Regions from separate parts of the Nocardia sp. NPDC050717 genome, predicted to be linked through region 1. Evidence: riboswitches for the same ligand, from Rfam matches in the RefSeq annotation. Region 1 holds a riboswitch; the other holds the start of a gene.
What was found. Region 1 has a riboswitch for cobalamin ahead of AB0H56_RS21435 (ABC transporter substrate-binding protein). Riboswitches for the same ligand answer to the same signal wherever they lie in the genome.
Positions count from the first base shown of each region.

Region 2: linked by a shared signal. The riboswitch ahead of metE (5-methyltetrahydropteroyltriglutamate--homocysteine S-methyltransferase) and the one ahead of AB0H56_RS21435 (ABC transporter substrate-binding protein) in region 1 are both predicted to bind cobalamin.

Region 1 is NZ_JBFAHR010000010.1:260,100-271,646, reverse strand. It holds gene AB0H56_RS21445 (iron chelate uptake ABC transporter family permease subunit) at 1-866, opposite strand, end outside; gene AB0H56_RS21440 (iron chelate uptake ABC transporter family permease subunit) at 863-1,861, opposite strand; gene AB0H56_RS21435 (ABC transporter substrate-binding protein) at 1,858-2,895, opposite strand; cobalamin riboswitch at 2,924-3,139, opposite strand; gene AB0H56_RS21430 (acetoacetate--CoA ligase) at 3,161-5,107, opposite strand; gene AB0H56_RS21425 (3-hydroxybutyrate dehydrogenase) at 5,104-5,850, opposite strand; gene AB0H56_RS21420 (MFS transporter) at 5,847-7,247, opposite strand; gene AB0H56_RS21415 (LysR family transcriptional regulator) at 7,344-8,327, shown strand; gene AB0H56_RS21410 (TerD family protein) at 8,297-9,634, opposite strand; gene AB0H56_RS21405 (glucosyl-3-phosphoglycerate synthase) at 9,908-10,789, shown strand; gene AB0H56_RS21400 (ATP-binding cassette domain-containing protein) at 10,845-11,547, opposite strand, start outside.
Region 2 is NZ_JBFAHR010000004.1:40,301-51,847, reverse strand. It holds partial or broken gene AB0H56_RS10830 (dihydroxyacetone kinase) at 1-163, shown strand, start outside; gene recG (ATP-dependent DNA helicase RecG) at 164-2,428, shown strand; gene AB0H56_RS10820 (short-chain fatty acyl-CoA regulator family protein) at 2,433-3,857, opposite strand; gene metE (5-methyltetrahydropteroyltriglutamate--homocysteine S-methyltransferase) at 4,160-6,424, opposite strand; cobalamin riboswitch at 6,566-6,780, opposite strand; gene AB0H56_RS10810 (pyruvate carboxylase) at 7,040-10,438, shown strand; gene rsmD (16S rRNA (guanine(966)-N(2))-methyltransferase RsmD) at 10,435-10,998, shown strand; gene coaD (pantetheine-phosphate adenylyltransferase) at 11,002-11,487, shown strand; gene AB0H56_RS10795 (GtrA family protein) at 11,484-11,547, opposite strand, start outside.

The DNA of each region.
Region 1 (11,547 bases):
ATCTGCGGGGCGACCAGCGCGATGAACGCGATGGGTCCGGCCGCCGCCGTGGCCAGGGCGGCGGCCACCGCGGCGAGGGCGACCAGGGTGGTGCGGTGCGGACCGCGGCGTCCCGCCAGGGAATTGGCAAGTTCGTCGCCCAGCTCGAGCAGCGGCAGGGAGCGAGCGAGGACCAGCAGCGCGGGCACGACGACGACCAGCGCGGCGACGGCGAACCCCACATGCGTCCAGTCCCGGTTGGCGAGGCTGCCGGTGAGCCACAGCGCGGCCGCGTGCGCCTGGTAGACATTCGCCGTGGTCAGCACGTAGGAGGTGGCCGCGGTGAGCATCGCCGTGACCCCGATGCCGACGAGAACGAGGCGGTACCCGTCGAGACCGTCCTTGCTCGCCACCACGACGATCAGGGCCATGGCCACGGCGGCTCCGGCCATCGCGCCGCCGACGAGCGCCAGGCCCGCGCCGCCCAGCAGCACACTCACCACCAGCGCGCCGAGGGAGGCGCCGGCATTGATGCCGATGATCTCCGGGCTCACCAGCGGATTGGTCGCGATCCGCTGCAGGATCGCGCCGGCGAGCGCGAACGCGGCGCCCACGCCCAACCCGGTGAGAGCCCGGGGCAGCCGGTCGGCGACGATCACGTCGTACTCGATGCGGGTGCCACCGCCGCCGAGCACGCGCAGCACGTCACCGGTGGAGACCGGATAGTGGCCGACGGTGAGCGAGTAGCCCGCCACGGCCACCGCGGTCGCGGCGAGCAGCACCGTCAGCAGCAGTGATCGCCGCTGCACCCGGAGCACGACACGGCGACCCGGCGAGCGGATCAGGAGGGTGCCGTCGGGCAGCACCCGAGGTTCGGTACCGGTCACAGCGTCGCCACCCGCCTGGTGCGCACCAGGTAGAGGAAGAACGGCGCACCCGCGAACGCGGTGACGATGCCGACCTGGATCTCCATCGGCCGGGCGACCACGCGGCCCAGGATGTCGGCCAGCAGCAGCAGGGTCGGCCCGAGCACCGCCGACCACACCACCAACCACCGGTAGTCCTGGCCCGCACAGAAGCGCGCGAGATGCGGAACGACCAGGCCGAGGAACGCGAGGGGGCCTGCGATCGCCACCGCGCCGCCCGCGAGCAGGACGACGCTCAGCGCGCCGACGGCGCGCACCGCGACCAGCCGCGTTCCGAGCGTGCGCGCCATGTCGTCGCCCATGGCGATCGCGTTCAGCGACCGCGCCACCGAACCGGCCAGCACCGCGCCGAGCACGATGAACGGGGCTACGCCCCAGACGGATTCGGCGTCGGCACGTGCCAGCGAGCCGACCACCCAGAAGCGGAAGTTCTCGAAGGTCGTGCGGTCCAGCAGCGTGACGGCGGTGGTGATCGCGCCGCACAGCGCGGCGAACGCCGCGCCGGCCAATGCCAGCTTCACCGGTGTCGCACCGCCGAAACCCAGGGAGCCCAGCGTGTACACGAACAACGCGGCGACCGCGGCGCCGAGGAAGGCGAACCAGACATAGCCCGACGCCGAGGCCACCCCGAGCCCACCCATGGCCAGCACGATCGCCAGCGCGGCGCCCGCGTTGATGCCGAGCAGTCCCGGACCGGCCAGCGGATTGCGGGTCAGTCCCTGCATGATCGCGCCCGCCAGCGCGAACGCCAGCCCGGCGAGGACACCGGCGACGGTGCGCGGCAGCCGGATGTAGCGCACGATCCGGTCGGTGTCGGAGCCGGTGAAATCGGTGAACGCCGCGATCGCCTGGTCCGGGGACAGGGCGTGGGCGCCGATCAGGATTGAGGCGGCACAGGCGACGGCCAGCGCGGCACCGGCCACGAGCAGGCCGGTGCCGCGAACGGCGGGCGTCACCGTCCGAACAGCTCGGGATGGATCAGCGCGGCGACCAGTTCGGTCGCGTGCGCGATCCGGACGCCTGCGGCCCGGTCGGCGAACAGGAACGGGTGCACCGCGCCCGACCGCACGGCGGTCAGGTTCGCGAAGGCCGGGTTCCCGACCAGCTTGTCGACCTGGGGTCGCGCGTCGTCGCGGGTGTAGGTCGCCTTGCAGCACTGGCTGGTCAGGATGATGTCGGGATCGCGGGCGATGAGTTCCTCGGCGCCGATGGCCACGTTGCGGCGCGCGGTCAGGTCGGCGAAGGCGTTGGTCCCGCCTGCCGCCTCGATGATCTGGGTGATGAAGTCGAGGCCGCCTGCCACCTGGTAGGACCCGTCGTCCTTGGGTGTGACCACCGCGACCCTGGGCCGTGGCGCGGTGCCGGTCTTCGCGCGCACCGTGTCGATCCGCGCACCGAGCTGGGCGACCACGGCGTCGGCGCGGTCGGCCACGCCCCAGAGGGCGCCGAGGTCGCGCAGGTCGGCGTAGACGTTCTCGAAGCGCACGGTCTTCGGGTCGATCGCCTCGTCGGCCAGGCCGTCGGCGCTCGGGCACAGCGGGCTCAGCACCCACGTCCGAATGCCAAGCTCCCCCAAGCCCGCTCGGGTGCCGACGCTCTGCTGGGCCGACTTCGCGAACACCCCGTTGAACCCGGACAGCACGAAGTCCGGGTTCTCCGCGAGCAGTTCGTCGCGGCTCGGCAGCTTCTCGGCATAGGCCGACTTCGCCTGCGCCTCCCGGTATTCCGGCAGCACCGCGGCGTCGAGGAACGCCGTGCCGACGAGCCGGTCGGTGACGCCGAGCGCGTGCGCGATCTCGATGGCGGGCTGATAGGCGGCGTAGATCCGCCGGGGTGGTTCCGGGACGCTCACCTCCAGCCCGCAGTTGGCGCGGGTGACGGCGTCGGCGCCGTTCGCTTCCGGAACGGGTGGCGCCGCGCACCCGGTGATGACGATCGCGCAGGCGATCAGCGCGACGCCGCGTAGGCGCGCGAAAACAGACGGAGTCAAGGTGCCGGCCTTCCAGGTCCTCGTGGAATGGGTACTACGTGGCCGTGGCCGGTCTCCTGGCTGACGGGATTGACGCGGCGGATCCACCTTCCCAGGGCACATGTGCCCCAGTGGCTCCGGACGACGGTCTGTCGTCCGGAACGATCCGTCGCTCCCGATCACAGTGGCGAGGGCCGCACCGGTTTCGCACCGATTTCCCGAACACCACGGCTGGCCGGACTGTACCAAGATCGGCGGCGGCGGTGCGCGCCCGCCCCGATCCGGCTCACCGCCGCGCGAAGCCGGCGTACCAGGACAGCAGGTCCGGGTCGTCGACGGCGCTCGGGTCGACGACGCTGCCGGGATCGGCGCCCTGGAGCAGCTTCTTGATCGGGACCTCGAGTTTCTTCCCGGTACGGGTGCGGGGAATTCCCGGCGCCGCGATGATCTCGTCGGGCACGTGGCGCGGCGAGGTGCGGGTCCGGATCGTGTCGCACAGGCGTGCGCGCAACGCGTCGGTCAGTGCGACGCCGGGCGCCAGGACGACGAACAACGGCATCCAGTAGCCGCCGTCGGGCTGTTCGGCGCCGACCACGAGGGAGTCGGTGATCTCCGGCAGCGGGTCGACGGCCTGATAGATGTCGGCGCTGCCCATCCGGATGCCGTGCCGGTTGAGGGTGGAGTCCGAGCGGCCGTGCACGACGACGCTGCCGCGTTCGGTGACGGTGATCCAGTCACCGTGGCGCCACACGCCCGGGTGGTCCGCGAAATAGGCCGCGCGATACCGGGATCCGTCGTGATCGCGCCAGAAGCCGACCGGCATGGACGGCATCGGCGCGGTGACGACGAGTTCCCCGACCGCGTTCCGGACCGGTGCGCCCGCGTCGTCCCAGGCCGCGAGCGCGACACCGAGGTACGGCGCGGACAGCTCCCCTGGCCAGACGGGCACCGTCGGCGCGCCGCCCGCGAAGGCCGACACCACATCGGTGCCGCCACTGATCGAGGCCACCGGGATGTGCGCGCCGACGCTGTCGCGCAACCACAGCGAGGACGCCGCGGGGAACGCCGAGCCGGTGACCCCGATCAGGCGCAGCGCCGACAGGTCGTGGTCGCGGCCCGGCACCGCGCCGGCCTTCATGCAGGCCTGGACATAGCCAGGGCTGGTGCCGAGAACCGTCACCCGCACGCGGGCGGCGATGTCCCACAGCGCATCCGGGGCCGGCGCCGCCGGGCTGCCCGGATAGCAGACGATGGTCGCGCCCACCAGCAGCCCGGCGACCTGGAAGTTCCACATCATCCAGCTCGGGCTGGTGTACCAGAAGAAGGTGTCGTCCCGGCCGAGGTCGGTCTGCAGCGCGAGCGCTTTGAGGTGTTCCAGCAGGACGCCGCCGTGCCCGTGCACGATGCCCTTCGGCAGCCCGGTGGTCCCCGACGAGTACAGCACCCACAGCGGGTGATCGAAGTCGACCCGCTCCGGCACGAGCGGCTCCGATGCCGGCTCGCTCGCCTGCGCCCAGTCGAGCGCGTCCGCCACCACTTCGCCGAGCCGGGAGACCACCACGGTGGCGCGCAAGCCCGGCAGCGCGGCCCGCAGCGCCTCGATCTCGGCGCGACGGGAGTGCCGTTTGCCGCCGAACCGATAGCCGTCGGCGGTCACCAGGACCACCGGGTCGAGCTGGCCCAGCCGGTCCAGCGCGGCCGCGGCCGTGTAGTCCTGGCCGCAGGCGCTCCAGATCGCGCCCAGGCTCGCGGTCGCCAGGAAGGCGATCACGGCCTCGGCGATGTTCGGCAGGTAGCCGACGACCCGATCGCCCGGCCCGACCCCCGCCGCGCGCAGGGTCCGCGCGAATCCGGCTGCCCGGCCGAGCATCTCGGCCCAGGACAGCTCGGTGACCGCGCCGTCCTCCTCGACCGACACGATCGCGGGCCGGTCGGTGCGGGCCTGCGCGAGCACGCGCTCAACGTAATTGAGCCGTGCGCCGGGAAACCAGGACGCCCCCGGCATCTCGCGGCGGGCGAGGACCACCGGTGGCCGCTCCCCCAGCCCGAACCAGTCCCAGACCGCGCCCCAGAACCCGGCCACGTCGTCGACGGACCATTGCCACAGGGCGCGGTAGTCCGGCAGCGTGACCGCGTGCCGCTCGGCGACGAACCGCGCGAAGTCGGTGATGCGCGCCCGCGCGATGTCCTCGGTGGCCGGCACCCACTGCGGCGTCGCGGTCTCGCCGGTCATCGGGCGCTCCACCCCCCGTCCATGACGTACGAGGTTCCGGTGACCATGCCCGCCTGGTCGCCCGCCAGCCAGCCGACCAGCGCGGCGACCTCCGCGGGCTCGATCAGCCGTTTGATCGCGCTCTCGGTGAGCAGCACCTTCTCGACCACGTCCCGTTCGGGGATGCCGTGGGCCGCCGCCTGGTCGGCGATCTGCTTGTCCACCAGCGGTGTTCGCACGTAGCCGGGGTTCACGCAGTTGCTGGTGACCCCGTGCAGGCCGCCCTCGAGCGCCGTCACCTTCGACAGCCCTTCCAGCGCGTGCTTGGCCGTCACATAGGCCACCTTGTAGGCCGACGCGCGCAGGCCGTGGACCGACGAGACGTTCACGATCCGGCCGAATCCGCGGGCGTACATGTGCGGAAGGGCGGCGCGGATCAGCAGGAACGGCGCCTCCACCATCAGGGTCTGCATGCGCCGGAACTGTTCCGGGGAGAACTGCTCGATCGGGCTCACCGACTGCACACCGGCGTTGTTCACCAGAATGTCCACCGCCAGTGTGCGTTCGGCGAGCGCGTCGACGTCGAGCAGATCGACCGCCCACGCGTGGCCGCCGATCTCGGCGGCGACGGATTTCGCGCCGATCTCGTCGATGTCGGCGACGGTCACCTCCGCGCCGCGCGCGGCCAGCTCGCGGGCGCACGCGGCGCCGATCCCGCCGGCCGCGCCGGTGACCAGCGCCGTGCGTCCGATCAGGTCGGTCATGCGGTCACGACCTTGGCCGTCGCGGGTGCGTCCGCGGTCGCCGACTCCGCGGCGTCGGCGGCGTCGAGGGACTCGAGGTCGATGCCCTTGGTCTCCTTGGCGCAGAGCACCGCGACCGCGGTGACGGCCGCCGCGACCGCCAGGTACACCGCGATCGGGACCGAGGAACCGTAGGAGTCGAGCAGCTTGACCGCGATGATCGGCGCGAGCGAGCCCGCCACGATCGAGGTGACCTGATAGCCCAGGGACACACCGGAATACCGCATGCGGGTCGGGAACATCTCCGCCATGATCGCGGGCTGACCGGCGTACATCAGGCCGTGGAAGACCAGGCCGACGATGATCGCCGCCAGGATCAGCGCGCTGTTGGCGGTGTCCATCATCGGGAACGCGAAGAAGCCCCAGGTGGCGGCCGCCAAGGCACCCGCCAGGTACACCGGGCGCCTGCCGAACCGGTCACCGAGGCGCCCGGCCAGCGGGATCACCCCCATGTGCACGGCGTGCGCGGCCAGCAGCCACCACAGGATCGTGGTGGTGTTCGCCTCCACGTGCACCTTCAGATAGGTGATGGAGAAGGTGACCACCAGGTAGTACATGATGTTCTCGCCGAAGCGCAGCCCCATCGCGGTGAACACGCCGCGCGGGTAGCGACGCAGCACCTCGAAGACGCTGAACGAGCTCGCCTTGGCCTGTTCCATGTGCTTCTGGGCCTCGACGAAGATCGGCGCGTCGGTCACCTTGGTGCGCACGTAGTACCCGACCAGCACCACCACCGCCGACAGCCAGAACGCCACGCGCCAGCCCCAGCTCAGGAACGCCGCGTCGGACAGCGTGGAGGTGAGCACCAGCAGCACGACCGTGGCGAGCAGGTTGCCCGCGGGCACTCCCGCCTGCGGCCAGCTCGCCCAGAACGCGCGGCTGCGGCTCGGGCTGTGCTCGGCGACCAGCAGGACGGCGCCGCCCCATTCACCGCCGATCGCGAAGCCCTGGATGAAGCGCAGGGTCACGAGCATGGCGGGCGCCCAGTAGCCGATCTGGGCGAAGGTGGGCAGACAGCCCATCAGGAAGGTCGCGCCGCCCACCAGCACCAGACTCAGCTGGAGCAGCTTCTTGCGGCCGTACCGGTCGCCGAAGTAGCCGAAGACGATGCCGCCGAGCGGGCGGGCCGCGAAGCCGACCGCGTAGGTGACGAAAGCCGCCAGGATGGCGTCGAGATCGCTGGTGCCCTTGGCGAAGAACACCTTGCTGAACACCAGCGTCGCCGCGGTGCCGTAGAGGAAGAATTCGTACCATTCGACGACGGTGCCTGCCATCGAGGCGGCCACCACCCGGCGCAGGCCACTCGGTGCCCCGCCGGGATCGTCGCCGGGCCGCTCGGTCGCATTGCGGACGCTCATCACTGCTCCTTGGTGATCGAGGCCACTACACGCGGAGAATGTGATGTGGCCCACTAGCAATGGGAAGAGTATTCGTGCAGATCGAATTCGGTCGCAATGGCCAAGTTCGCACCGCGTATCTGCGAAGATGCAGAAATGAGCGCTACCTCGCCGGACGCCGGACGCCGGCCCAGCGCCGATGACCTGCTGGTTCTGCTCGCCGTGGGCCGATCGGGCCGCTATGTCACCGCGGCGGAGGAGCTGGGGATCAACCACACCACGATCTCGCGGCGAATCGCGGCGCTCGAGCGCGCCGTCGGCGGGCGGGTGCTCACGCGCGTCACCGGCGGCTGGGAACTCACCGACCTGGGGCGCTCGGCGCTGGCGGCCGCCGAGACCATCGAGGCCGCCGTGCGCTCGCTGGGCGCCCCCGGCGGCGAGCGGGAACTCGAAGGCGTGGTGCGCCTTTCGGCCACCGACGGGTTCAGCGCCTATCTCGCCGCGCCCGCCGCCGCGCGTGTGCAGCGACGACATCCCCGCGTGCAGGTGGAGATCATCGCGACCACCCGGCGGGCCTCGACCCAGCGCAGCGGGCTCGACCTCGAGGTGGTCGTCGGCAAGCCGCAGGTCCATCGCGCCGAGGCGATCCGCCTCGGCGACTACAGCCTCGGTCTCTACGCCGCCCGCGGCTACCTCGCCGAGCACGGCACCCCGGCGGGCATCGACGACCTACGCCACTATCCGCTCGTCTACTTCATCGAGTCGATCCTGCAGGTCGACGATCTGGATCTGGCCACCAGCTTCGCCCCCGCCATGCGCCAATCCGTCTCGTCCACCAATGTTTTCGTGCACGTCGAGGCCACCCGCGCGGCCGCGGGCATCGGTCTGCTGCCGTGCTTCATGGCCGACCGGCACGACGACCTCGTGCGTGTGCTCGGTGACCGGGTCCGCGTCCAGCTCACCTACTGGCTCGTCACCCGCGCGGAGACCCTGCGCCGCCCCGAGGTGGCCGCCGTGGTCGAAGCCCTGCGCGCCACGGTCGCCGAGCGGCGCACCGAACTCCTCGGCGCTCAGCGCGGATCGGGGCAGCGGCCTGCGTAGTGGCTCAGCCCGAGGCCGTGGCTGCTCTTGCTCCGGCCGACCGGGCCCTTCTTCGCCGAGCGCACCCAGGTGCCCGCGGTGTCGAGGACGGGCATGCGTTCGCTGAAGGCCCGGCTGTAGCGGGTGGTGCCGTCGACGGTGAGGATGCCGTCCCTGACGTCGATGTGGGCGACGGTGGCCCAGAACGAATTCTTGCCGTTGCCGATGACGACGGTGATCTGGTCGGCGTCGGCACCGGGCAGGCCGTCGGGGCCGGGCCTGCCGTAGCGGACCAGGACGCGGGGCCTGCCGAAGGTGTCGATCGCGCCCGCGCCGTTGTCGACCGACTGGTAGACATTGAGCAGCAGATCGCCGTTCTCCACCGGGCGCACGATCACCTGTTCGGTGGCGGGCCGGTTGTTCGCGCCGGGACCGCGGCTGTCGCCCTGGTGGTGGATGAACGGCCAGACCGCGAGGTCGCCCTGGTGGCCCTTCTCGCCGCTGATCACCACGTAGTCGCCGGTGATCTCGTTGCGGCAGAAGAAGTACACGTCCAGATCGCCCTTTCCGAACTGGGTGACGCGCCCGGCGCTGTCGTATTTCGCGCCGCGACCGTCCCATTCGAGACCGACGGTGAGGACGTAGCCCGGATCGCCTTTGCGCAGGTCGATGCTGGCGCGCTGGTTCGGTGAGTCCTTCGTGAGGACGACGTCGACCTTGCGCAGCTCGATCGTGGGCGCCGCCGGGGCGGGCGGTGCGGCGGGAATCGGGGCAGCGGAGGTGGCCGGGGCCGGTTCCGGCGATTCCTCCTCGGCCGGGTCGCTGTCCACCTCGATCCCGTGCTCGGTGGCGAAGGCCGCCAGCCCGGCGCTGTAGCCCTGGCCGATCGCGTCGAGCCGCCAGCCCGCGCCCCGCCGGTACAGAGCGACCGCCTGCAGGACGGTCTCCGAATCCAGCCCGGGCGGAACGAAACTCAGCGTCTGCCCGCCCCCGGCGACCGCGACCCGCAAGCCGGTGACCTCGCCGAATCGCAGCCCCTGCGCCTCGGTGCTGCCGGCGATCACGACCCGGTGGATGTCGGCGGGCACGGCCGCGAGATCGACCGAGACGACCGCGTCCGATTCCAGCCGGACACCCGGCGCGGACGGATTGTTGAAGAAGACGAAGTCGGCGTCCGAGCGCACCGTTCCGTCGGCGGTCACCAGCACGGCGGAGACATCCACCGCTCCCGCCGGGCCCTCCAGATCGAGGCGCACCGTGTAGCGGCCGTCGACCAGATCGGTCTTTGATCCCTTGGCGACCTCGATCGCCGTCGCGCCGCTCGTCATGCCGCTACCTCCACCGATCGCCGGGTCCCCACCGGCCGCCATCAGAACGACCGCACACCCATCGTGCGTCATCTGTCGGCCCCGTGCACGAGCATCGCGCCCCGTGCCGACGAAGAGTGCGCGGTTCGCCGTGCCCGGCGGACAGCCGACCCCCTGATGCCGGCCGGCTCGGCTGTCCGACCCGATAGCGTGGATGGAGACGCCGTTGGCTCTCATCACAGGAATCGGCGGACCGGGTGGCGGCGTGGCTCCCCGTGTCGTTCACTGGTCGGCATGGACGTCCGTGAGCTGATCGACCGCAAGCTGGGTCGCCGGGTCTCGGTGGTGGTGCCCGCGCTCGACGACGAGGACACTGTCGCCGGGGTGGTCGCCGCCGGGCGCCCGTGGCTGGGCGGGCTGGTCGACGAACTGGTGGTCCTCGACGCGGGCTCGACCGACCGCACCATCGCGCGGGCACGGGCTGCCGGCGCCGCGGTCTACACCAGGGAGGAAGCGCTGCCCGGTGTCCCGCCGCGTCCCGGCAAGGGCGAGGCGCTGTGGCGATCACTGGCGGTGTGCACGGGCGACCTGATCGTGTTCCTCGACGCCGACCTCGTCTCCCCCGACCCCCGGTTCGTCCCGATGCTGCTCACACCCCTGCTCGACGACCCGGCGCTGGCACTGGTGAAGGGCTACTATCGGCGGCCGATCACGAACGGCGCCGGGATCGACGCCGACGGCGGCGGGCGGGTGTCCCAGCTGGTGGCGCGCCCCCTGCTCACCGCGCTCGCGCCCGCGCTGGCCGAGATCGTGCAGCCGCTGGGCGGCGAATACGCCGCCACCCGAACACTTCTCGCCGACATCTCCTTCGCCAGCGGTTACGGCGCGGAGATCGGCATTCTCATCGACTGCTGGCAGCGACACGGCCTGTCGGCGATCGCGCAGGTCGACCTGGGCACCAGGGTGCATCGCCACCGGACGACCCACGAGCTGGCGGTGATGAGCAGGCAGGTCGTGGCGACCCTGCTCGACCGGCTCGGGATCCGCGATTCCGGCATGGGCCTGGTGCAGTATCAGCCGGGCGAGACAGGCTGGCGGCGAACACCTTCCGAGGTGAGCCTGACCGACCGGCCGCCGATGACCCGGGTGGTCGAGGCGCAGCGCGAGAGCGCCTGAGACGGGCGAACGCCGGCCCGGCCACGAGGACCGGACCGGCGTTCGCCGACGCGGATCAGACCGCGACGAGACCGAAGTCGAGCTTCACCAACTGATCGGCGCAGTCGAAGTAGCGGTCGTCGTGGGTGATCACGATGACCGTCTTGCCGCGCCGCTTCAGGTCGGTGAGGATCTCGCGATAGAAGACCTCGCGGAAGCGCGGCTCCTGATCGGCGGCCCATTCGTCGAAGACGTAGATCTGCCGGTCTTCGAGCAGGGCGGTCAGCAGGGCCAGCCGTTTGCGCTGGCCCTGGGACAGATCCACGGTCGACAGGCGGCCGTCGCGCACGGTCACCTTGTGCGCGATCTGCAGCTCCTCGAGGTATCGCTGCACATCGGCATCGATTCCGTGGCGGTCGAAGCCCAGGTAGTCCTCGAACAGATGGAAATCGGTGAACACCGCCGACGAATTCTGCCGGTACCACTCGATGTTGTCGTGGTCGATCCTCTCCCCGTTGAGCGACAACGACCCCGAGCGGGGCACGTACAGACCCGTGATGAGCTTGGCCAGCGTCGACTTGCCGCTGCCGTTGCCACCGACGATGAACGTGATCTGGCCCGGTTCGAAGACCAGGTCGATCGGACCGAGCCGGAAACCCGAGTCCTCGGCGTCGCTGGGTCCCGGCGGTGGCGCCAGCGGACGCACATCGGTGCCGCCGTGGTCGATCCAGTTCTTGCCGTTGACATCCGGCTGCGGGCCGCCGGGCTGCGCTCCACCC
Region 2 (11,547 bases), on a different contig from region 1:
CGGTCTCGGTGGCGAATTGGTGACCCTGCTGATGGGCGCCGACGCGGGCCCCGAGCTGGGCGCGGTGTTGGCCGAGCATGTGACGGCCGGTTTCCCCGGTGTCGAGGTCGTGGTGTATTCCGGTGGGCAGCAAGCGGATCTGGTGCAGATAGGGGTCGAGTAGATGGCGACGTTGAGTGACCGGCTCGATCACGTGCTCGGTGTGAAGGCCGCCGACCGGCTGACCGAAGCGTTCGACATGACCACGGTCGAGGACCTGCTGCGCCACTATCCCGTGCGCTATGCCACCCAGGGCCAGCCGCTCACCGAGGAGGAGCCGGAGGAGAGCGCGCACATCACCGTGATCGGCCGGATCACCAAAACCGAACTGCGCCCGATGAAGAACCGCCGCGGCTCCCTGCTGAAGGTGCAGCTCGACACCGGCGCCGCCCGCCCGGTCGAAGCCACCTTCTTCAACGGCGACAAGGTGCGCTATCTGGTGAAAGAGGGTGTGCGGGCGATGATGTCGGGCACCGTGCACTGGTGGCGTCCGGACCGCTGGAACCTCTCGCACCCCGACTACCTGATCCTGCCCGACAAGGCCGAGGCCGGCGTCGAGGAGCTCACCTCGGTGCGCGGCAGCGGGGCGTTGCGCGGACTCGCGCAGAGCGCGAAAGGCGCCGGGGGAGTCGACGCGGCGTTCTTCGAGCGGGAGTTCGTCCCGGTCTATTCGGCGACGGCGAAGGTGCAGAGCTGGGACCTGCTCGCCTGCATCCGCCAGGTCCTCGACCAGCTCGACCCCATCGAGGACCCGCTGCCCACCGACCTGCGCGAGGACCGCGGGCTGCTCGGGGTCTCCGACGCGCTGCGCCTGATCCATCTGCCCGAACACAAGCTCGACATCGAGAAGGCCAGGGACCGGCTGCGTTTCGACGAGGCGCTGGCATTGCAGCTGGTGCTCGCCGAACGCAGGCACGAGGTGGAGGGTCGCACCGCGCCCGCCTGCCCGCCCGCCACCGACGGGATCGCGGCCGCCTTCGACGAGCGGCTGCCTTTCGAGCTCACCGAGGGCCAGCGGCAGGTGATCGACGAGATCTCCGCCGACCTGTCCCGCACCCGGCCGATGCATCGCCTGCTGCAGGGCGAGGTGGGCTCGGGCAAGACGATCGTCGCGCTGCACGCCATGCTGCAGGTGGTGGATTCCGGTCGCCAGTGCGCGCTGCTGGCGCCGACGGAAGTCCTGGCCGCTCAGCACCATCGCTCGCTGCGGGCGATGCTGGGCGAGCTCGGCACCGCGGGGGAACTCGGCGCGGCCGAGCACGCGACCAAAATGGTGCTGCTCACCGGATCGATGTCGACGGCGGCCAAGAAGGCGGCCCTGCTGGACGCGGTGACCGGCGAGGCCGGCCTGGTCATCGGTACCCACGCCCTCATCCAGGACGCCGTGGAGTTCTTCGATCTCGGCCTCGTCGTCGTCGACGAACAGCACCGCTTCGGCGTCGAGCAGCGTGACGCGTTGCGGGCCAAGGCGAAGAACGGCATCAGCCCGCACCTGCTGGTGATGACAGCGACCCCGATTCCCCGCACCATCGCGATGACGACCCTGGGCGACCTGGAGACCTCCACCCTCACCCAGCTCCCGCGTGGCCGCTCCCCGATCGTGTCGAGAGTCGTTCCGCGCAAACTGCATCCGGGCTGGGTGGATCGCGCGTGGGAACGGATTCTGGAGGAGGTCGGCCAGGGCAGGCAGGCGTATGTGGTGTGCTCGCGGATCGGCGAGGATCCCGACGCGCCGCCCGCCAAGGGCAAGAAGTCGGCGCAGGAGAAGGAGGGGCCGACCACGCAGGCCGCCGTCGACATGTACGAGACGCTGCGCGCCGGGCCGCTGGCCGGTGTCCGGGTCGGGCTGCTGCACGGCCGGCTGCCGTCCGACGAGAAGGACCACGTGATGCGGCAGTTCAACGACGCCGCCATCGATGTCCTGGTGTGTACCACGGTCGTCGAGGTCGGCGTCGACGTGCCGAACGCGACGGTGATGGTGATCGTCGACGCGGACCGGTTCGGCGTGAGTCAGCTGCATCAGCTGCGCGGGCGCATCGGCCGCGGCGAGTATCCCGGGCTGTGCCTGCTCGTCACCGACGCCGCCCCCGGCGGCACTGCGATGGCGCGGCTCGAAGCGGTCGCGGCGACCACCGACGGTTTCGAACTCTCGGTCCTCGATCTGCGTCAGCGCCGCGAGGGCGACGTGCTCGGCGCGGCCCAGTCCGGAACGGCCCGCTCGCTGCGCCTGCTCTCGCTGCTCGACGACCTCGAGGTGATCACCGCGGCCCAGGAGCTGGCGCGCCAGGTGGTCGCCGAGGATCCGGGGCTGGTGCGCCATCCCGGGCTGGCCGGGATGATGCACGCGGCCGTCGACGGCGAGCGCATCGAATACCTCGCCAAATCCTGAACGCTCAGCGCGGCAGGCGCGGATACGGCAGGTCGGTGCTGGTGTGTTCGGCGACGGCGAGCGGCCGTCCGATCTGGGGGAAGGCGCGCTGGGGGCACGCGGCGCGCTCACACACCTTGCACCCGGCGCCGATCGGCACCGCCACCTGCGGGTCGTCGAGTTGCAGACCCTGCGAGTACACGAGCCGGTCCGCGTATTCGATATCGCAACCGAGCCCGATGACGAAGTTCTTCGCCGCCGCGCCGAAGCCCTGCGCGGTGGCCGGGGTGGTGCGGGCGATCCACAGATAGCGGCGGCCGTCGGGCATCTCCGAGATCTGGGTGAGGATGCGGCCGGGATGCGCGAACGCCTCGTGGGTGACCCACAGCGGGCAGCTGCCGCCGACCCGGGAGAAATGGAATGCCGTGGCCGACTGCCGCTTCGAGATGTTGCCCGCCCGGTCGGTGCGGACGAGGAAGAACGGCACCCCGCGCTGACCCTGCCGCTGCAGCGTGCTGAGCCGATGGCAGACCGTCTCGAAGCCGACCTCGAACCGCAGCGAGAGCAGGTCCACGTCGTAGCGCAGTTCCTCGGCCGAACGCAGGAACCGGCCGTAGGGCAGGATCAGCGCGCCCGCGAAGTAGTTGGCCAGGCCGACCCTGGCCAGCGTGCGGGATTCGCCGGTGAGCGCCCGTGATTCGGCGAGCACGTTGTCGATCTCGCGGCCGTAGAGCAGCAGGCCGAGGGTGCCTGCGATCTGGAAGGCGCGCTGACCGGGGCGCAGCCGCCGGGCGAGGGTCAGCGTGCGGGTGTCGGGGTCGTAGTGGCGTTTCGGGATGGTCGGGTCGGCGCCGTCGCCGCGGACGAGCACCGTGACGCCCGCGCGTTCCTCGGCGACCCTGGCCAGTTGCCGGTCCAGCGAGCCGATGCTCAGCCCGGCTTCCTCGAACAGCTGCTCGGCGGCGTGATCGAGGGTCGCGATGTGATTGCGGTGGTCGTAGAAGAAGTCGCGTACGTCCTCGTACGGCATCGGGGCGCCGGGCGCGCCCGCGTTGCTGTCCACCCGTGACGACAGCAGATCGAGCTGATCGGTGGCCGCGCGCAAGCGGCGGTGCATCGCGATGACGATCCGCGCCACCTCGGGCAATCTCGTCGCGAGCTCCTCGACCTCGGTGATCGGCGCGGTGTCGCCGCCGCCCGCCGCCTCGACAAGGACCTCGTGCAGGTCCGAGACCAGCCGTGCGTCGGAGTCGGCGGCGAAGAACTGCACGTCGAGGTCGAAGGTCGAGTTCAGTTTCAGCAGAACCGGAATGGTGAGCGGGCGTTGATCGCGCTCGAGCTGATTGAGATAACTGGGCGAGAGATCCAGCGATTTCGCCAACGCCGCCTGAGTCATCCTTCGTTCTTCACGCAGCCGTCGAAGCCGGGCCCCCGCGTACATCTTCCGCACGTCGGAGATCCTAACGCTCCGAGTTCGCAATGTTCGCTCTAATGGACGATCGCGTGCGGAGAAGTCCAGTCCTGCAAGGGATTTTACCTGTGACTACCCGTGCGTAACGTGCGAAGCGCCGAATCGGGGCACGCGGGGCCGGGCCCGCATGCTCGATGCGGGCCGGTCAAGGGGGTCCGGCCGGCCGATTCGGCGCGTGCCGCGCGGTTGCCGAGGGAGTTCCCAGAGCGAACGGGTATCACGGTATCAACTGGACCCGAGATCCGCCCCGGACGGCGATCGCCCGTCCGGGGCGGTTCGGCTCAGCGCAGCGCCGCGGCCGCCGTCACCAGGTTGCGCAGGGCGGCCTCCACCTCGACCGGCCCGCGCGTCTTGAGCCCGCAGTCGGGGTTCACCCAGAGCCGTTCGGCGGGAACGGCATCGAGGGCGGCGCGCAGCGAGGCGGTGATCTCCTCGACCGACGGGACGCGCGGGGAATGGATGTCGTAGACACCGGGGCCGACCCCGAGCGCGAAGCCGGCCGCGGTCAGGTCGTCGAGCACCTCCATGTGTGAGCGGGCCGCCTCGATCGAGGTCACGTCCGCGTCCAGACCCGCGATCGCCGTGATCACCTCGCCGAACTCCGAATAGCACAGGTGGGTGTGCACCTGGGTGGTGTCGGCCACGCCCGCCGTGGCCAGCCGGAACGCGTCCACCGACCAGCGCAGGTAGGCGGGCTGGTCGCTCACGCGCGGCGGCAGCAGCTCGCGCAGGGCGGGCTCGTCCACCTGGATGATCCGCGCGCCCTGGGCTTCCAGGTCGACGGTCTCGTCGCGGATGGCGAGGGCGACCTGCCCGGCCGTCTCGGCCAGCGGCTGGTCGTCGCGCACGAAGGACCAGGCCAGGATGGTCACCGGGCCGGTGAGCATGCCCTTGACCGGCTTGTCGGTGAGCGACTGCGCGTAGCCGATCCACGACAGCGTCATCGGCGCAGGCCGCGAGACGTCGCCGAACAGGATCGGCGGGCGCACGCAGCGGGTGCCGTAGGACTGCACCCAGCCGTTGTCGGTCGCGGCGAAACCGTCGAGGAGTTCGGCGAAGTACTGGACCATGTCGTTGCGTTCGGGCTCGCCGTGCACCAGCACGTCCAGACCGAGCCGCTCCTGCAGGGCGATCACCGCGGCGATCTCGGCGCGCATCCGGCGCTCGTACTCGGCCGCGTCGATCTCACCCTTGCGCAAGGCGGCACGGGCCCGGCGGATCGCCGAGGTCTGCGGGTAGGAGCCGATGGTGGTGGTCGGCAGGAGCGGCAGGTCGAGGTGGTCGCGCTGGCGTGCGCGTCGCTCGTCGGCCGGTGCGCGGGTCAGGTCGCCGTCACCGAGCGCCGCGAGGCGGCCGCGGACGCGCGCGTCGTGCAGGCGTGGATCGGTGCGGCGGGTCTCGGCGACAGCGCGGGCGGCGGCCAGCTCGGTGGCGACGGCGGGCGTGCCCTCGGTGATCGCGGTCGCGAGAACCCTGATCTCCCCGACCTTCTCGGCGCCGAAGGCGAGCCAGGAGCGCAGCCGCTCGTCGAGTCCGGTCTCCGGGGCCAGCGAGTACGGCACGTGCAGCAGCGAGCAGGAACTCGCCACGGCCACCGCGCCCGCGCTGCCGAGCAGGGTGCCCAGCGTCGCGAGTGCGGCGTCGAGATCGGTGCGCCAGACGTTGCGCCCGTCGACCACACCGGCGACGACGAGCGTGCGGGTGAGGCCGGGCAGGGCGGCCACCGCGGCGAGGTCGGTGCCGGCCGTGAAATCGAGGGCCACACCGTCGATTCCGGTGTCGGCGAGCGCGGCGAGGGCGGCGTCGGGGTGGCCGAAGTAGGTGGCCACCAGGATCGCGGGGCGGTCGGTCGCGGCCGCGAGCTCGGTGTAGGTCTCTCGCACGAGCGCGATCTCGGCCTCGGTCAGGTCGGTGACCAGCACCGGCTCGTCGAGCTGTACCCAGCGCGCGCCCGCGGCGGCCAGCCCGGCCAGCAACTCGCGATACAGCGGCAGCAGTTCCGGCAGCCGGTCCAGGGCCGGGCCGTCGGCGGACTTGGCCAGCTTCAGGAAGGTCAGCGGACCGATCACCACCGGCCGGGCCGGCACGCCGAGCTCGATCGCCTCGGCCAGTTCGGCGAGCAGCTTGTCGGGGTGCAGGGCGAAGGTGGTGCTCGCGTCGATCTCGGGGACCAGATAGTGGTAGTTGGTGTCGAACCACTTGGTCATCTCCAGCGGCGCCACCGTGTCGGTGCCGCGGGCCGCGGCGAAGTACCGGTCCAGCGGATCGGCGATCGCGTCGACGCGGGGCGGGAGCGCCCCGAGCAGGACGGCGGTGTCGAGCATCTGGTCGTAGTAGGAGAAGGTGCCGACGGGAATCGAATCCAGTCCGGCCGAGCGCAGTTGGGCGTAGTGCTCGGCGCGCAGCGTGCGGGCGACGGCGTGCAGGTGCTCGGCGTCGACCCGTCCCGCCCAGTAGGACTCGACGGCGCGCTTGAGTTCGCGGTTCGGGCCGATCCGTGGCAAGCCGAGAACCGTTGCGGTGAAGGGGGAGTGCGAAACAGTCACGGAGATTCTCCAGTGTGTCGTGCGGGAGCCATCGCCGTACTCAGGGCACACGTCGACACCGCCGGGACCTGCCGCGCGGGCGCGGCAGGTCGGCACAGGTGGTCCGCGCGCCCGATCCACGAGGCGGTGGCCGCCGGATACGGCGTATCCGGCACAGTCGGCAGGTCTTCGGACTCACCGGCACCGGTCGAGTGATCGACCGACCTACTGACCGTCGCTTCCCAGGTGTCGAGCCCAGTGCTGATGACGGTGGTCGTTCCGGCATACCGCTGCGGGACAGTCCCGGATTCCCACCGGGTTCCCTCTCCGCCCGGCGCGATCGTGCGTGTCCGGGCGTCGACGCCGGCGCGGGAGGTCGGGGCTCCGACTCTTCCACCGCGCAGGCGAACCAGCTGCGTCGCCCAGCATAGGCCGCGCGGACGCCGACGGCGAGCGCCCGCCCCCCTCGCCGAGTGCTGACCTGCGCGAACCGCCCGCACCGCCGACCGGTCCGCGCGGTGAGATGTGACGGCCGGGTGAACGCAACTTCGCAGGTGGGCCGGTGTGCGGTGTGAAGATTGCTGCGAAGCCACCTTGCGTGCCGGTGGTCCGGTCGCGTCCGGGTACCGTGGTCCAATGTTCTCGAAAGTCTTGGTCGCCAATCGTGGTGAAATCGCCATTCGCGCCTTCCGCGCGGCATACGAGCTAGGCATCGGAACGGTCGCGGTGTTCCCGCACGAGGACCGCAATTCCGTGCATCGGTTGAAGGCGGCCGAGTCCTACCAGATCGGCGAGGAAGGGCACCCGGTCCGGGCGTACCTGTCGATCGAGGCGATCATCGACGCCGCCAAGAGCGCCGGCGCCGACGCGATCTACCCCGGCTACGGCTTCCTGTCGGAGAACCCCGATCTCGCCGCCGCCTGTGAGCGCGAGGGCATCACCTTCATCGGCCCCTCGGCCGCCGTGCTCGAGATGGCGGGCAACAAGGCCACCGCCATCGCCACCGCCAAGGCGGCGGGCCTGCCGGTGCTGAAGTCCTGCGAGCCCAGTGCCGACATCGACGCCCTGCTGGCCGCGGCCGAGGAGTTCGAGTACCCGATCTTCGTCAAGGCCGTCGCCGGTGGCGGTGGCCGCGGCATGCGCCGGGTGGCCGCGCCCGAGCAGCTGCGCGAGTCGATCGAGGCGGCCTCGCGCGAGGCCGAGTCGGCCTTCGGCGATCCGACCGTGTTCCTCGAGCAGGCCGTGGTGAACCCGCGCCACATCGAGGTGCAGATCCTGGCCGACCAGCACGGCAACGTGATGCATCTGTTCGAGCGCGACTGCTCGCTGCAGCGCCGGCACCAGAAGGTGATCGAGCTCGCGCCTGCTCCGAATCTGGATCCCGCACTGCGCGAACGCATCTGCGCCGACGCCGTGGCCTTCGCCCGCCAGATCGGTTACAGCAACGCCGGCACCGTGGAGTTCCTGCTCGACGAACGCGGCAACCACGTGTTCATCGAGATGAACCCGCGCATCCAGGTCGAGCACACGGTGACCGAGGAGATCACCGATGTCGACCTGGTGCAGTCGCAGCTGCGGATCGCGGCGGGGGAGACCCTGGCCGATCTGGGCCTGAGCCAGGACGCGGTGACCATCCGCGGCGCCGCGCTGCAGTGCCGCATCACCACCGAGGACCCGGCCAACGGCTTCCGCCCCGACACCGGTCGCATCACCGCCTACCGCACGCCGGGCGGCGCGGGCATCCGCCTCGACGGCGGCGCGAACCTGGGCGCCGAGATCGGGGCCTACTTCGACTCGATGCTGGTCAAGCTGACCTGCCGCGGTCGCGACCTGCCCGCCGCCGCCGCGCGCGCCCGCCGCGCGCTGGCCGAGTTCCGCATCCGCGGCGTGACGACCAACATCCCGTTCCTGCTGGCGGTGCTCGACGATCCCGACTTCCAGGCGGGCCGGGTCACCACCTCGTTCATCGACGAGCGCCCCGAACTGCTCACCTCGCGCGGATCGGCCGACCGCGGCACCAAGATCCTGAGCTATCTGGCCGACGTCACGGTGAACAAGCCGCACGGCGAACGCCCGACCACGGTGTACCCGTACGACAAGCTGCCCGCCATCGACATGACCGTCGAGCCGCCCGCGGGTTCGCGCCAGCGCCTGCTCGCGCTCGGCCCGGAGGGCTTCGCGAAGGCACTGCGGGAGCAGAAGGCGCTCGGCGTCACCGACACCACCTTCCGCGACGCGCACCAGTCGCTGCTGGCGACCCGCGTGCGCACCAACGGCCTGCTCGGCGTCGCGGGCCACGTGGCCCGGCTGACCCCGGAACTGCTCTCGATCGAGGCGTGGGGCGGCGCGACTTACGATGTGGCGCTGCGGTTCCTGCACGAGGACCCGTGGGAGCGCCTGGCCGCGCTGCGCGAAGCCGTCCCCAACATCTGCCTGCAGATGCTGCTGCGCGGACGCAACACGGTCGGCTACACGCCCTACCCCGAGCAGGTGACCCGTGCCTTCGTGCAGGAGGCCACCGACACCGGCATCGACATCTTCCGCATCTTCGACGCGCTCAACAATGTCGACCAGATGCGGCCCGCCATCGCCGCCGTCCGCGAAACCGGAACGGCCGTGGCCGAAGTCGCGCTCTCCTACACCGGCGACCTGCTCGACCCGAACGAGTCGCTCTACACGCTGGACTACTACCTGAAGCTGGCCGAGCAGATCGTCGACGCGGGCGCCCACGTGCTCGCGATCAAGGACATGGCGGGTCTGCTGCGCGCGCCCTCGGCGGCCAAGCTCGTCACGGCGCTGCGGTCGAACTTCGACCTGCCGGTGCACGTGCACACCCACGACACCCCCGGCGGGCAGCTCGCCACCTACCTCGCCGCCTGGCAGGCGGGCGCCGACGCCGTCGACGGCGCGTCGGCGGCGATGGCGGGCACCACCTCCCAGCCCGCGCTCTCGGCGATCGTGGCCGCGGCCGCGCACACCGAGCACGACACCGGCCTGAACCTGCAGCACGTCTGCGACCTCGAGCCGTACTGGGAAGCCCTGCGCAAGGTGTACGCGCCGTTCGAGTCGGGCCTGCCCGCCCCGACCGGCCGCGTCTACACCCACGAGATCCCCGGCGGTCAGCTGTCGAACCTGCGTCAGCAGGCCATCGCACTCGGCCTCGGCGACCGGTTCGAGGAGGTCGAGGCCAAGTACGCGGCCGCCGACCGGCTGCTCGGCCGCCTGATCAAGGTGACCCCGTCGTCCAAGGTCGTCGGTGACCTGGCCCTGGCGCTGGTCGGCACCGGCGTCGACATCGAGGACTTCGCCGCCGACCCCGGTCGCTACGACATCCCGGACTCGGTCATCGGGTTCCTGCGCGGCGAGCTCGGCACCCCCGCGGGCGGCTGGCCCGAGCCCTTCCGCAGCAAGGCGCTGGCGGGCCGGAGCGAGCCCAAGCCGGAGACCCCGCTCACCGCGGCGGACCAGGCCGGGCTCGACGGCACCTCGCAGGAACGCCGCGACACCCTCAACCGGCTGCTGTTCCCCGGCCCGACCGCCGAATTCCAGGCGCACCGCGACAAGTACGGCGACACCACCGGGCTGTCGGAGAACCAGTTCTTCTACGGTCTGCGCCGCGGCGAGGAACACCGCGTCCAGCTGGAGAAGGGCGTCACCCTGCTCATCGGGCTCGAGGCGATCTCCGAGCCCGACGAGAAGGGCATGCGCACCGTCATGTGCATCATGAACGGGCAGCTGCGCCCGGTCGCGGTGCGTGACCGGTCCATCGCGTCCGAGGTGCCCGCGGTGGAGAAGGCCGACAAGAACAACCCCGGCCACATCGCGGCGCCGTTCGCCGGCGTCGTCACCCTGGCGGTGTCGGAGGGCGAGGAGATCCACGCGGGCGACACCATCGGCACCATCGAGGCCATGAAGATGGAGGCCGCGATCACCGCGCCGCGCGGCGGCATCGTCGGCCGGATCGCCACCGCCAAGGTGCAGCAGGTCGAGGGCGGCGATCTGCTGGTGGAACTGGCTGCGCGCGAGTCGGAATGACCCGCATCGTCGCCGGGACGGCGGGCGGACGGCGCCTGAAGGTGCCGCCCGCCGGTACCCGGCCCACCTCGGACCGGGTGCGCGAGGCGTTGTTCAGCGCGATCGACGCGCGCCTCGACCTCGACGGCGCGCGGGTCGTCGACCTGTACGCGGGGTCCGGCGCGCTCGGCCTGGAAGCGCTCTCGCGCGGCGCCGCGCACGCGCTGCTGATCGAGTCCGATCGCAAGGCGGCCGCGGTCGTGCGGGCCAACATCGCCGAGCTCGGCCTGCCCGGCGCCGAACTGCGCCTCGGCGCGGTCGGCTCGGTGCTCGCCCAGCAGGCGCCCGCCGCCTACGACCTGGTCTTCTCCGACCCGCCGTACGAGGTGAGCACCGAGGACGTACTCGCCGACCTGGTCGCGCTGGCGCGCAACGGCTGGCTCGCGCCCGACGCGCTGGTGATCGTGGAGCGTTCCATCCGCTCACCCGAAATCACCTGGCCCGCAGGCTATGCGGCGCTGAAGCCGCGCAAATACGGGGAGACCAGAATCGAGCTCGCCGAGTTCGGTGCTAGCGTCTGAGCCATGGCTGCTGCACTGTGCCCCGGCTCCTTCGATCCGGTGACCAACGGTCACCTCGACGTGTTCACCCGCGCGGCCGCGCAGTTCGACGAGGTGATCATCACGGTGATGGTGAACCCCAAGAAACAGGGCATGTTCACCGTCGACGAGCGGATGGACCTGCTGCGCGAGGCGGTCGCCCACCTGTCCAACGTGCGCGTCGCGTCGTGGCAGGGCCTGCTGGTCGACTTCGCCAAGCAGGAAGGCGTCGGCGCGATCGTCAAGGGCCTGCGCGACGCGGGTGACTTCGGCTACGAGCTGCAGATGGCGCAGATGAACCACAAGCTCGCCGGCGTCGACACCTTCTTCATCGCCACCAACCCCTCGCTGAGCTTCCTGTCCAGCTCGCTGGTGAAAGAGGTGGCGGCTTACGGCGGCGACGTGAGCGACATGCTGCCGCCCGCCGTCCACAAGCGACTGCTCGACCGCCTGGCCGAACGCCGCGGCTAGAAGACCAGGCCGCGCAGGGCCAGGAAGCGCATCCCGCCCACGGCGGCGGTGATGGCGAGC